Regions from separate parts of the Enterobacter pseudoroggenkampii genome, predicted to be linked through region 2. Evidence: predicted binding sites of a transcription regulator. Region 2 holds the regulator's gene; the other holds the start of a gene.
What was found. The regulator Fur, encoded in region 2, represses iron uptake genes when iron is present. The targets are predictions, from matches to a motif close to ATAATAATGAGAACNACTATCAA.
Positions count from the first base shown of each region.

Region 1: the regulator Fur is predicted to act here: its motif matches at 3,530-3,552, upstream of bfd (bacterioferritin-associated ferredoxin).

Region 1 is NZ_JAPMLV010000007.1:162,505-167,500, reverse strand. It holds gene rplB (50S ribosomal protein L2) at 1-8, opposite strand, end outside; gene rplW (50S ribosomal protein L23) at 26-328, opposite strand; gene rplD (50S ribosomal protein L4) at 325-930, opposite strand; gene rplC (50S ribosomal protein L3) at 941-1,570, opposite strand; gene rpsJ (30S ribosomal protein S10) at 1,603-1,914, opposite strand; gene OTG14_RS21300 (prepilin peptidase) at 2,295-2,768, shown strand; gene bfr (bacterioferritin) at 2,752-3,228, opposite strand; gene bfd (bacterioferritin-associated ferredoxin) at 3,301-3,495, opposite strand; gene tuf (elongation factor Tu) at 3,675-4,859, opposite strand; gene fusA (elongation factor G) at 4,929-4,996, opposite strand, start outside.
Region 2 is NZ_JAPMLV010000001.1:409,358-414,353, reverse strand. It holds gene ybfF (esterase) at 1-612, shown strand, start outside; gene ybfE (LexA regulated protein) at 741-1,028, shown strand; gene fldA (flavodoxin FldA) at 1,184-1,714, shown strand; gene fur (ferric iron uptake transcriptional regulator) at 2,005-2,451, shown strand; gene chiQ (ChiQ/YbfN family lipoprotein) at 2,548-2,877, opposite strand; gene chiP (chitoporin ChiP) at 2,925-4,322, opposite strand; gene glnS (glutamine--tRNA ligase) at 4,769-4,996, opposite strand, start outside.

The DNA of each region.
Region 1 (4,996 bases), on a different contig from region 2:
ACTGCCATTGTATTACTCCTCCGACTTACTCAGCGCCGCCAACGAAGTCCAGATTCTGGCCTTCTTTCAGGGTGACGTAAGCTTTTTTCCAGTCGCTACGACGACCGATACGCTGTCCGTGACGTTTAACTTTCCCTTTAACTACTAGGGTGTTAACGACTTCGACTTCGACTTCAAACAGTTTCTGCACAGCAGCTTTGATCTCTGCTTTGGTCGCGTCTTTAGCAACTTTGAGAACGATGGTGTTTGTTTTTTCCATCGCAGTAGACGCTTTTTCAGAAACGTGCGGTGCGCGAAGCACCTTCAGCAGACGTTCTTCACGAATCATGCCAGCATCTCCTCAACTTGCTTAACAGCATCAGCAGTCATTACGACTTTGTCGAAGGCGATCAGGCTAACCGGGTCGATACCAGTCGCATCGCGTACGTCAACCTTGTGCAGGTTACGTGCGGCCAGGAACAGGTTCTCGTCCAGCTCACCGGTGATGATCAGCACATCTTCCAGAGCCATGTCTTTCAGTTTCTGTGCCAGCAGCTTAGTTTTAGGCGCTTCTACAGAGAACTTCTCGACAACGATCAGACGATCCTGACGTACCAGTTCGGACAGGATGCTTTTCAGCGCGCCGCGGTACATCTTTTTGTTAACTTTTTGACTGTGGTCCTGTGGACGCGCAGCGAAGGTCACGCCACCTGAACGCCAGATCGGGCTCTTGATAGAACCTGAACGCGCACGGCCGGTACCTTTCTGGCGCCATGGCTTTTTGCCAGAACCAGTTACTTCAGCACGAGTCTTCTGAGCACGAGTACCCTGACGAGCACCAGCTGCATAAGCAACAACAACCTGGTGAACCAGCGCTTCGTTGAAATCACGACCGAAGGTAGTTTCGGAAACAGTCAGCGCGCTCTGCGCGTCTTTCAATACTAATTCCATTGCTATCCCCTTACGCCTTCACAGCTGGTTTAACGATCAGGTCGCTACCGGTTGCACCCGGAACTGCACCTTTAACCAGCAGCAGGTTGCGCTCAGCGTCAACACGTACTACGTCCAGGCTCTGAACGGTTACACGTTCGTTACCCAGCTGACCTGCCATTTTCTTGCCTTTGAACACTTTGCCCGGAGTCTGGTTCTGACCGATAGAACCCGGAACGCGGTGAGACAAGGAGTTACCGTGAGTAGCGTCCTGGGTACGGAAGTTCCAGCGCTTAACGGTACCAGCAAAACCTTTACCTTTAGAGGTACCGGTTACGTCAACTTTTTTAACGTCAGCAAACAGCTCAACGCTAATGTCCTGACCTACGGTGAACTCTTCGCCTTCAGCAAGACGGAATTCCCACAGACCACGGCCAGCTTCTACGCCAGCTTTAGCGAAGTGACCCGCTTCTGGTTTGGTTACACGGTTAGCTTTTTTAGCACCAGTGGTAACCTGAATAGCGCGGTAGCCATCGTTAGCCAGATCTTTAACCTGAGTAACGCGGTTTGCTTCAACTTCGATTACGGTTACTGGGATAGAAACGCCATCTTCAGTGAAGATGCGGGTCATACCCACTTTTTTACCGACTAAACCAATCATTGTTTCAACCTCTCAATCGCTCGATGACCTGATTAACCCAGGCTGATCTGCACGTCTACACCGGCAGCCAGATCCAGACGCATCAGAGCATCAACGGTTTTCTCAGTTGGCTCAACGATGTCAACCAGACGCTTGTGAGTGCGGATTTCGTACTGATCACGCGCGTCTTTGTTGACGTGCGGGGAGATCAGAACGGTGAAGCGCTCTTTGCGGGTCGGCAGCGGGATCGGACCACGGACTTGCGCACCAGTGCGCTTAGCAGTCTCGACGATTTCCGCGGTTGATTGATCGATCAGACGATGATCAAACGCTTTAAGGCGGATACGGATTCTTTGGTTCTGCATGAGACCAGAGCTCCAATTATTTTATAAACGAAAATGATTACTCCTCAAACCCATTACGATTGATGGGAGAGTGTAACCGTTCTTACGTAGCTCCCCAATTGGGAGCATTGTTGAGTAACAAAATGAGCTACTCTGGTTCTGATTGAACCCGCCGTCAATTACGACAAGCCCGCGCATTATACGTAAATCTGGGTAAGACGCAAGTGCCGTTTAGAAATTAAGCGCCAAAGGCGCAGGATGCGTAAGAGCGCGCAACATTTCATGCAATGTATTCTGCGTCGATTCTTTGTTTCGAGCCGCTACGCATCTCCGTTTTTTATGCATTGCCGGCCAGGCCGTTTATAACGAGTATGCGCTCAAACCCGTTTGAGGCCTTTTTCATGCTAACCACCCTCCCCTTTCTGCTGATCTATCTTTCACTGACTGCCTTACTGGTACATGCCGATATTCGCTACGGTCGGCTTCCCGATAAATTTCTCTGCCCGCTGCTATGGGCGGGTCTGCTCTTTCAGCTCTGTATCCATCCTGATTTTCTGCCGAGCGCGGTGGCGGGTGCGATGGCTGGATATATTGGCTTTGCCGTTATTTACTGGGGCTACTGGTTTATCCGCCGACGTGAAGGTATGGGATATGGCGATGTGAAATACCTGGCGGCGCTTGGTGCATGGCACGGCTGGTGCGTACTGCCTACGCTGGCGCTACTCGCGGCGCTGATGGCGCTTCTTTGCATTCTTGTTTTTTCGTTAATCCGCCCTGATATGAAGGCAATAAAAAACCCGCTGCCTTTTGGGCCATTTCTGGCAGCAGCGGGTTTATGCATAGGCTGGAAGACGTTGGTTACTCTTCCACTTTAATCTGTGACTGAAGGTAGTTCTGCAGGCCAATTTTAGCAATCAGATCCAGCTCCGTTTCCAGCCAGTCAATATGGCCTTCTTCATCGGCCAGGATTTGGATCATCATATCGCGACTGACGTAGTCATGTACGCTGTCTGCGTAGGCAATGGCTTCACGGAGATCTTTGGCGCCTTCAAGTTCCAGCCTGAGGTCAGAACGCAGCATCTCTTCGACATCTTCTCCGATGCCCAGCTTGCCGAGATCCTGCAGGTTTGGAATGCCTTCAAGAAATAAAATACGCTCGATATATTTATCAGCGTGCTTCATTTCATCGATCGATTCATGGTACTCAACGTCGTTCAGACGTTTAAGCCCCCAGTTTTTGAACATTCTCGCGTGAAGAAAGTACTGGTTAATTGCGACAAGCTCATTTCCCAATAATTTATTGAGATAACTTATGATTTTAACATCACCTTTCATTATATAGTCCCTCCGCTTCCACTCATTGAAGCGTAGATCGGGCTACAGGGATGTCAAAAAAAAGATGGGCGCTTACGCTATCTCTTTGTATTCCGGGATCTGCATCAATTCGTCCTGCATGATCTCTCGCGCAGCACGTACGCATTTACCGCATTGATTTCCCACCGGAACAAATTTGCGTAGCTGTTGAAATGACTGAGGCTGAAACTGGCGAACGGCCTGACGTATTTTCTTGTCGCTTACACCATTACATAAACAAACGTACATAGAGACTCCCGTTCAAATTATGCGCAAAGTGTAAGTGAGAATGGTTATGATTACAATAGCACAAACGCCACAATACGGGACGGGAGCAGGCAAAAAATGCGAAATTTTGTGACAACGCCTGAGCGGCAAAAAACAAAAAAGGACGCCGAAGCGTCCTTTTTTTATTCGGGGATAATTAATTAGCCCAGAACTTTAGCAACAACGCCCGCGCCAACGGTACGGCCGCCTTCACGGATTGCGAAACGCAGACCGTCGTCCATCGCGATTGGGTGGATCAGAGTCACAACCATCTTGATGTTGTCGCCTGGCATTACCATCTCAACGCCTTCTGGCAGTTCGATGGTACCGGTCACGTCAGTTGTACGGAAGTAGAACTGTGGACGGTAGCCTTTGAAGAACGGAGTATGACGGCCGCCTTCGTCTTTGGACAGAATGTACACTTCAGATTCGAACTTGGTGTGTGGCTTGATTGAGCCTGGCTTCGCCAGAACCTGACCACGTTCGATTTCTTCACGTTTGATACCACGCAGCAGAACACCAACGTTCTCACCAGCACGGCCTTCGTCCAGCAGTTTGCGGAACATTTCAACGCCAGTACAGGTAGACTTCGCAGTCTCTTTGATACCAACGATTTCAACTTCTTCGCCAACTTTGATGATACCGCGCTCTACACGACCGGTAACAACGGTACCACGACCGGAGATGGAGAATACGTCTTCGATTGGCAGCAGGAATGGCTTGTCAATCGCACGCTCTGGTTCTGGGATGTAAGAATCCAGGAAGCCAGCCAGTTCGATGATTTTCGCTTCCCACTCAGCTTCGCCTTCCAGCGCTTTCAGAGCAGAACCTCGAACGATTGGGGTATCGTCGCCTGGGAAATCGTACTGAGACAGCAGTTCACGAACTTCCATCTCTACCAGTTCCAGCAGCTCTTCGTCATCAACCATGTCGCATTTGTTCAGGAACACGATGATGAAAGGAACGCCTACCTGACGACCCAGCAGGATGTGCTCACGAGTCTGAGGCATTGGGCCGTCAGTCGCAGCAACAACCAGGATCGCGCCGTCCATCTGCGCAGCACCGGTGATCATGTTTTTAACATAGTCGGCGTGGCCTGGGCAGTCTACGTGTGCGTAGTGGCGAGTCGGGGTGTCATATTCAACGTGGGAAGTGTTGATGGTGATACCACGTGCTTTTTCTTCTGGTGCGTTATCGATCTGGTCGAATGCACGAGCAGAACCACCGTAGGTTTTAGCCAGAACGGTAGTGATTGCAGCAGTCAGGGTAGTTTTACCATGGTCAACGTGGCCGATAGTACCAACGTTGACGTGCGGTTTTGTACGTTCAAATTTTTCTTTAGACACGGCTATATTCCTTACTATAGTGCTCTCCCCTGTGGAGAGAGCACGGGACTTAGGTTTTAATCCTGTGGATTACTTACCACGGGCTTCAATAACGGCCTGAGCAACGTTGTTAGGCGCATCATCATACTTCAGGAATT
Region 2 (4,996 bases):
CTTTCCGGGCGTTCCGACGAGATGACCTACGCGGCGATGGCGCAGGATCTGCTGGATACGCTGGACGCACATAGCCTGCAGAAGGTAACGCTGATCGGGCATTCAATGGGTGGTAAAGCGGTGATGGCCCTGACGGCACTGGCCCCGGACCGTATTAGCGGCCTGGTGGTAATTGACGTCGCGCCCGTGGATTATGACGTCCGTCGTCACGACGAGATTTTTGCCGCCATTAATGCGGTCACAGAAGCGGGTGTCGCGACACGCCAACAGGCGGCTGCCGTCATGCGTGAGCATCTTGATGAAGAAGGCGTCGTGCAGTTCCTGCTGAAGTCGTTTGTTGACGGGCAATGGCGTTTTAACGTGCCGGTGCTCTGGGACCAGTACAACAACATCGTGGGCTGGAAAACCGTCCCCGCCTGGCCGCACCCTACCCTCTTTATTCGCGGCGGAAACTCACCTTACGTAACCGACGCGTACCGCGACACGCTGCTGGCCCAGTTCCCGCAGGCTCGCGCCCACGTTATTGCCGGTGCCGGGCACTGGGTGCATGCGGAAAAACCTGACGCCGTGCTGCGCGCCATTCGCCGCTATCTTGCTGATACTGCAAATTGATTAAAAAGAGAGCGACTGGAAGGCTGCAGGCGTCCAGTCGTTGGCGTGCCGTTTTTGGTGATGTATGATGGCGCGCTTATCGCCCGGGCATTAGCAGGGCGGCGTGTTTCCCCCGAAGTCTCAGAATCATGGCCAAAGAACAAACGGACCGTACGACACTAGATCTGTTCGCGAATGAGCGTCGCCCGGGACGACCCAAGACGAATCCGCTTTCGCGCGATGAACAGCTGCGTATCAATAAACGCAACCAGCTTAAACGCGATAAAAATCGTGGGCTTAAGCGTGTCGAACTGAAGCTTAACGCCGACGCCGTCGATGCGCTGAACGAGCTGGCCGACGCGCGAAATATCAGCCGCAGTGAACTCATTGAAGAGATGTTGATCGCTCAGCTTGAAACGTTACGCGGCCAGGCATAAGTCTGAAAATCCCCTTTATCGCCCTTTTCATGTAGCACAGAGTGCAGTCCTGCGCGATAGCTGTTTCCGCAGGGTTGCCAGTTCTGCTATTATTGCCCTTATCCGTGGCCGAATTGCGCCACCATACTATTAAGTTTCAAGAGGTTATTTTACTCATGGCAATCATCGGCATTTTCTTTGGCAGTGATACCGGCAATACCGAAAATATCGCAAAAAACATTCAAAAACAGCTCGGTAAAGACGTTGCTGATGTGCATGACATCGCCAAGAGCAGCAAAGAAGATCTGGAAGGCTATGACATTTTGCTGCTGGGTATCCCAACCTGGTACTACGGTGAAGCCCAGTGCGACTGGGATGATTTCTTCCCGACGCTGGAAGAAGTCGACTTCAACGGTAAGCTGGTCGCCCTGTTTGGCTGTGGCGATCAGGAAGACTACGCCGAATACTTCTGTGACGCGCTGGGCACCATCCGCGACATCATTGAGCCGAATGGCGCGGTTATTGTAGGCCACTGGCCGACCGCCGGTTACCACTTCGAAGCGTCTAAAGGCCTGGCCGATGACGATCACTTCGTGGGTCTGGCCATCGACGAAGACCGTCAGCCAGAACTGACCGCCGAGCGTGTTGAGAAGTGGGTGAAGCAGATCCGTGAAGAACTGCACCTGGACGATATTCTGAACGCCTGATTATTTCGCGGCGCAACTGCGGTTGCGCCCATGCCCCAGGTCAAACCGATTAAATTAATCGCTACAATCTTTTAACTTTTTCGCCCAGACCTGTACAATGTCTCCCTGATAAAATGTGGTTTTCCATTGAGCAAGTTTGTTGGTGATACCCCATTTTTATAAGCATATTTTGCCTGAGACTTGCAGTTTTCATTTAGCCATGGCAGTTCTATAATGAGACGCATTATCCCAGGTGCATTTTCTGTCACTTCCTACAGAAGTGAATCGTTTAGCAACAGGACAGATTCCGCATGACTGACAACAATACCGCATTAAAGAAGGCTGGCCTGAAAGTTACGCTTCCTCGGTTAAAAATCCTTGAAGTGCTTCAGGGTCCAGACAATCACCATGTCAGTGCGGAAGACCTTTATAAACGTCTTATCGACATGGGTGAAGAGATTGGGCTGGCTACCGTCTATCGCGTGCTGAACCAGTTTGATGACGCGGGCATTGTTACCCGTCATAATTTCGAAGGCGGTAAATCTGTTTTCGAACTGACCCAGCAGCAGCACCACGATCACCTGATCTGCCTCGATTGCGGCAAGGTCATTGAATTCAGCGATGATTCCATCGAATCACGCCAGCGTGAAATCGCCGCGCGTCATGGCATCCGCCTGACCAACCACAGCCTGTACCTTTACGGTCATTGTGCTGAAGGCGATTGCCGCGAAGACGACCACGCGCACGACGCGAAATAAACAAGTGTTCATACTCTGAGCCAGCCGTAAGGTTGGCTTTTTTTTGCCTAAAAAAATGCCCGGTGGCGCAGCGCCACCGGGCATGATAACAGCGAGTTACTTACTGTTATTGCTTCGAATTTCTTTCCAAATCTGGTCGCAACGCTTCGCCACTTCCTGATCGTTACCGGTTTTACGCGCCTGGATACAGGCCTGGTAATCCATTACGCGGACATTTTCCTGCGTCGCGAACTGCTCATGCGCTTTCTCTTTCTTCAGCACGTTTAGCACGCTCTGACAGGCTTCAATTTTTTCCGGCGAACCTTCCGCAGTATTAATGCAGGCGCTATATGCCTCCTTCAGGCGGGAGTCCTCTTTTGGTGCCTGAGTCTGCGCACACGCCACCAGCCCTGATGCCAGCAACGCGACGACTACGATTTTTTTCATCATATACAGTCTCCATACCGGCGGGACTCAGCCCGCCAGTGCGTTTATCAGAAGATGGTGAATGGGGCGATAACCATGAATTTCACGTCACGTTCATCCTGGAAGATGTTGCCGTAACCGCCCGCATAGCTCGGGATATCGGAGTGGTTGTCATACTGGGTGAAGTGCAGTTTGAACATCGTGCCTTTCGCGCGGCCATCCTGCAGGGTATAGATTGCATCCAGGCTGTAGGAAGACTCTTTCAGGCGATAGTTGGGATCGTAGTATGCGTCCGGTGTTGCCATATCGGCAGGTTTTGCGTCCCAGGCGTAAGCGTAAGAAGCGCCCACCGCCCAGCCAGGCAGGTTCCAGTTTTTCAGGTCGTACATTGCACCGAAGAAGACCGCTTTCTCGCCGTCGGCGTTGAAGTCTGAGCGGTTATCCCACCAGATATCAAGACGGCCGTTGGAGGAGGCGTAGGTCGGAGTCATACGCTGCAGGAAGTAGCCCTGCTGCCCTTCCGCCTTCACCCATGTGCCTTCCAGACGCAAATCAACCTGACCAACCTTGTAGCCGAAGGTGAGTGCCTGCAGCCACGCGGTGCCGTCATAAATGTCATTGACCCCACCGTTACTGACTTTATCGCGCGTACCGTAGAACTGGTAGCTGGTACTCAGCGGGCTACCCGCGACATCAAACTTATAGCTGGCCTTGGCAAAGTACTGATCGATATAGCCTTGTGCCTGACCAAATGCCGCTTCAAGCACCAGATCGTTTTTGAAGTCGTATTTCGCGCCCAGCGAGTGCAGGTAATCGACTTTGGTTTTTTTATCGTTCTGGTAGAACTTGTCCATCTCGATGTGCCAAGGCGCTTTGTACTCGTTGGTCCACATATAGGAGAAGCTCAACGCACCCGCATCACCGTAGTCAAAGTTAGCCCCCGCTTCCGCACCCTGATAGGTACCCGGCATAAAGCTCCAGTGTGGCGCTAACAGAGTCTGGCCAGTTGGCTGAATATAACCGCCGCGCGCCCATACCGGACCGTATTTAAATTTCGCCGCGGCTTTGTAAAGGCTTATACCGCTCTTATCCCCGGACCAGTCTTCATCATAGGCTTTGTTGCTGGAGGAGAAGGCGATTTCGTTCGGGTGGCCGCTGTCGCCGTTTTCCGCCATTTCAATCGCGGTAAACGCAGCAATATCCAGACCGAACATATCCGCGGCATAGCCTGACTGGAAGTCCAGGTTGGCGTTCCAGGTGGAGTGAGAAAGGTTGGTTTTGTATTTATCTTCAGTGACGTCTTTACGGTCACGCTCACGCTGCCAGTAATAAATACCGCCCGTGAGGGTAGAATCTTCGATGAAACCCGCTGCTTTTGCCTCTGGCGCAATCACAAGTCCCGACATTGCTGTCACACCGGCAATAGCCAGCGCCAGCGCACTACGTTTGCCACTGAACGTACGCATAGATTATTCCTCTTTGACGAATTAAAACGCCTGAAACGGCGTAAATAAAAAAGACCAAATGGTCAGGGGTAGTTTTAAATACCCTCGAATTAACTACCGTCTTTAGGTTATTTTTCGCGACGCGAATTATCAATGCTTTTTAGCGGACAAAAGTCAGGATTATGACGAAGTGCACATAATTGGTAGTGCTTTGTAACATTTACGGGAAGGCGAGGAATGATGGGGAATTATCAGGTATTTCAGTGGGTAGACGTGGTATCTCTTTCCTTTTATGTAACATTTTTGATTTTCGCAATGGCACAAACTTTTTTTTAAAAAATAAGTAGCACCTCATTGACCTGATATTTTCATGACACCTCTTTAGGCCCTGGCTTAATACCCTGATCGTTATATAAAAAAACGCCGCACAGTGCGGCGTTTGTCTCTCATTGACCAGAGCAGCAATATTATTCGCCGATCTTCGTCCAGGTATCACGCAGACCTACAGTACGGTTAAATACTGGTTTTTCCGCGGTGCTGTAACGACTGTCCAGGCAGAAGTAACCTTCACGTTCGAACTGGAACGCTTTGCCCGCTTCAGCGGCTTTCAGAGAAGGTTCCGCATAACCCTGCTTGATCACCAGCGATTCCGGGTTGATGGTCGCCAGGAAGTCTTCCGCCGCACCCGGGTTAGG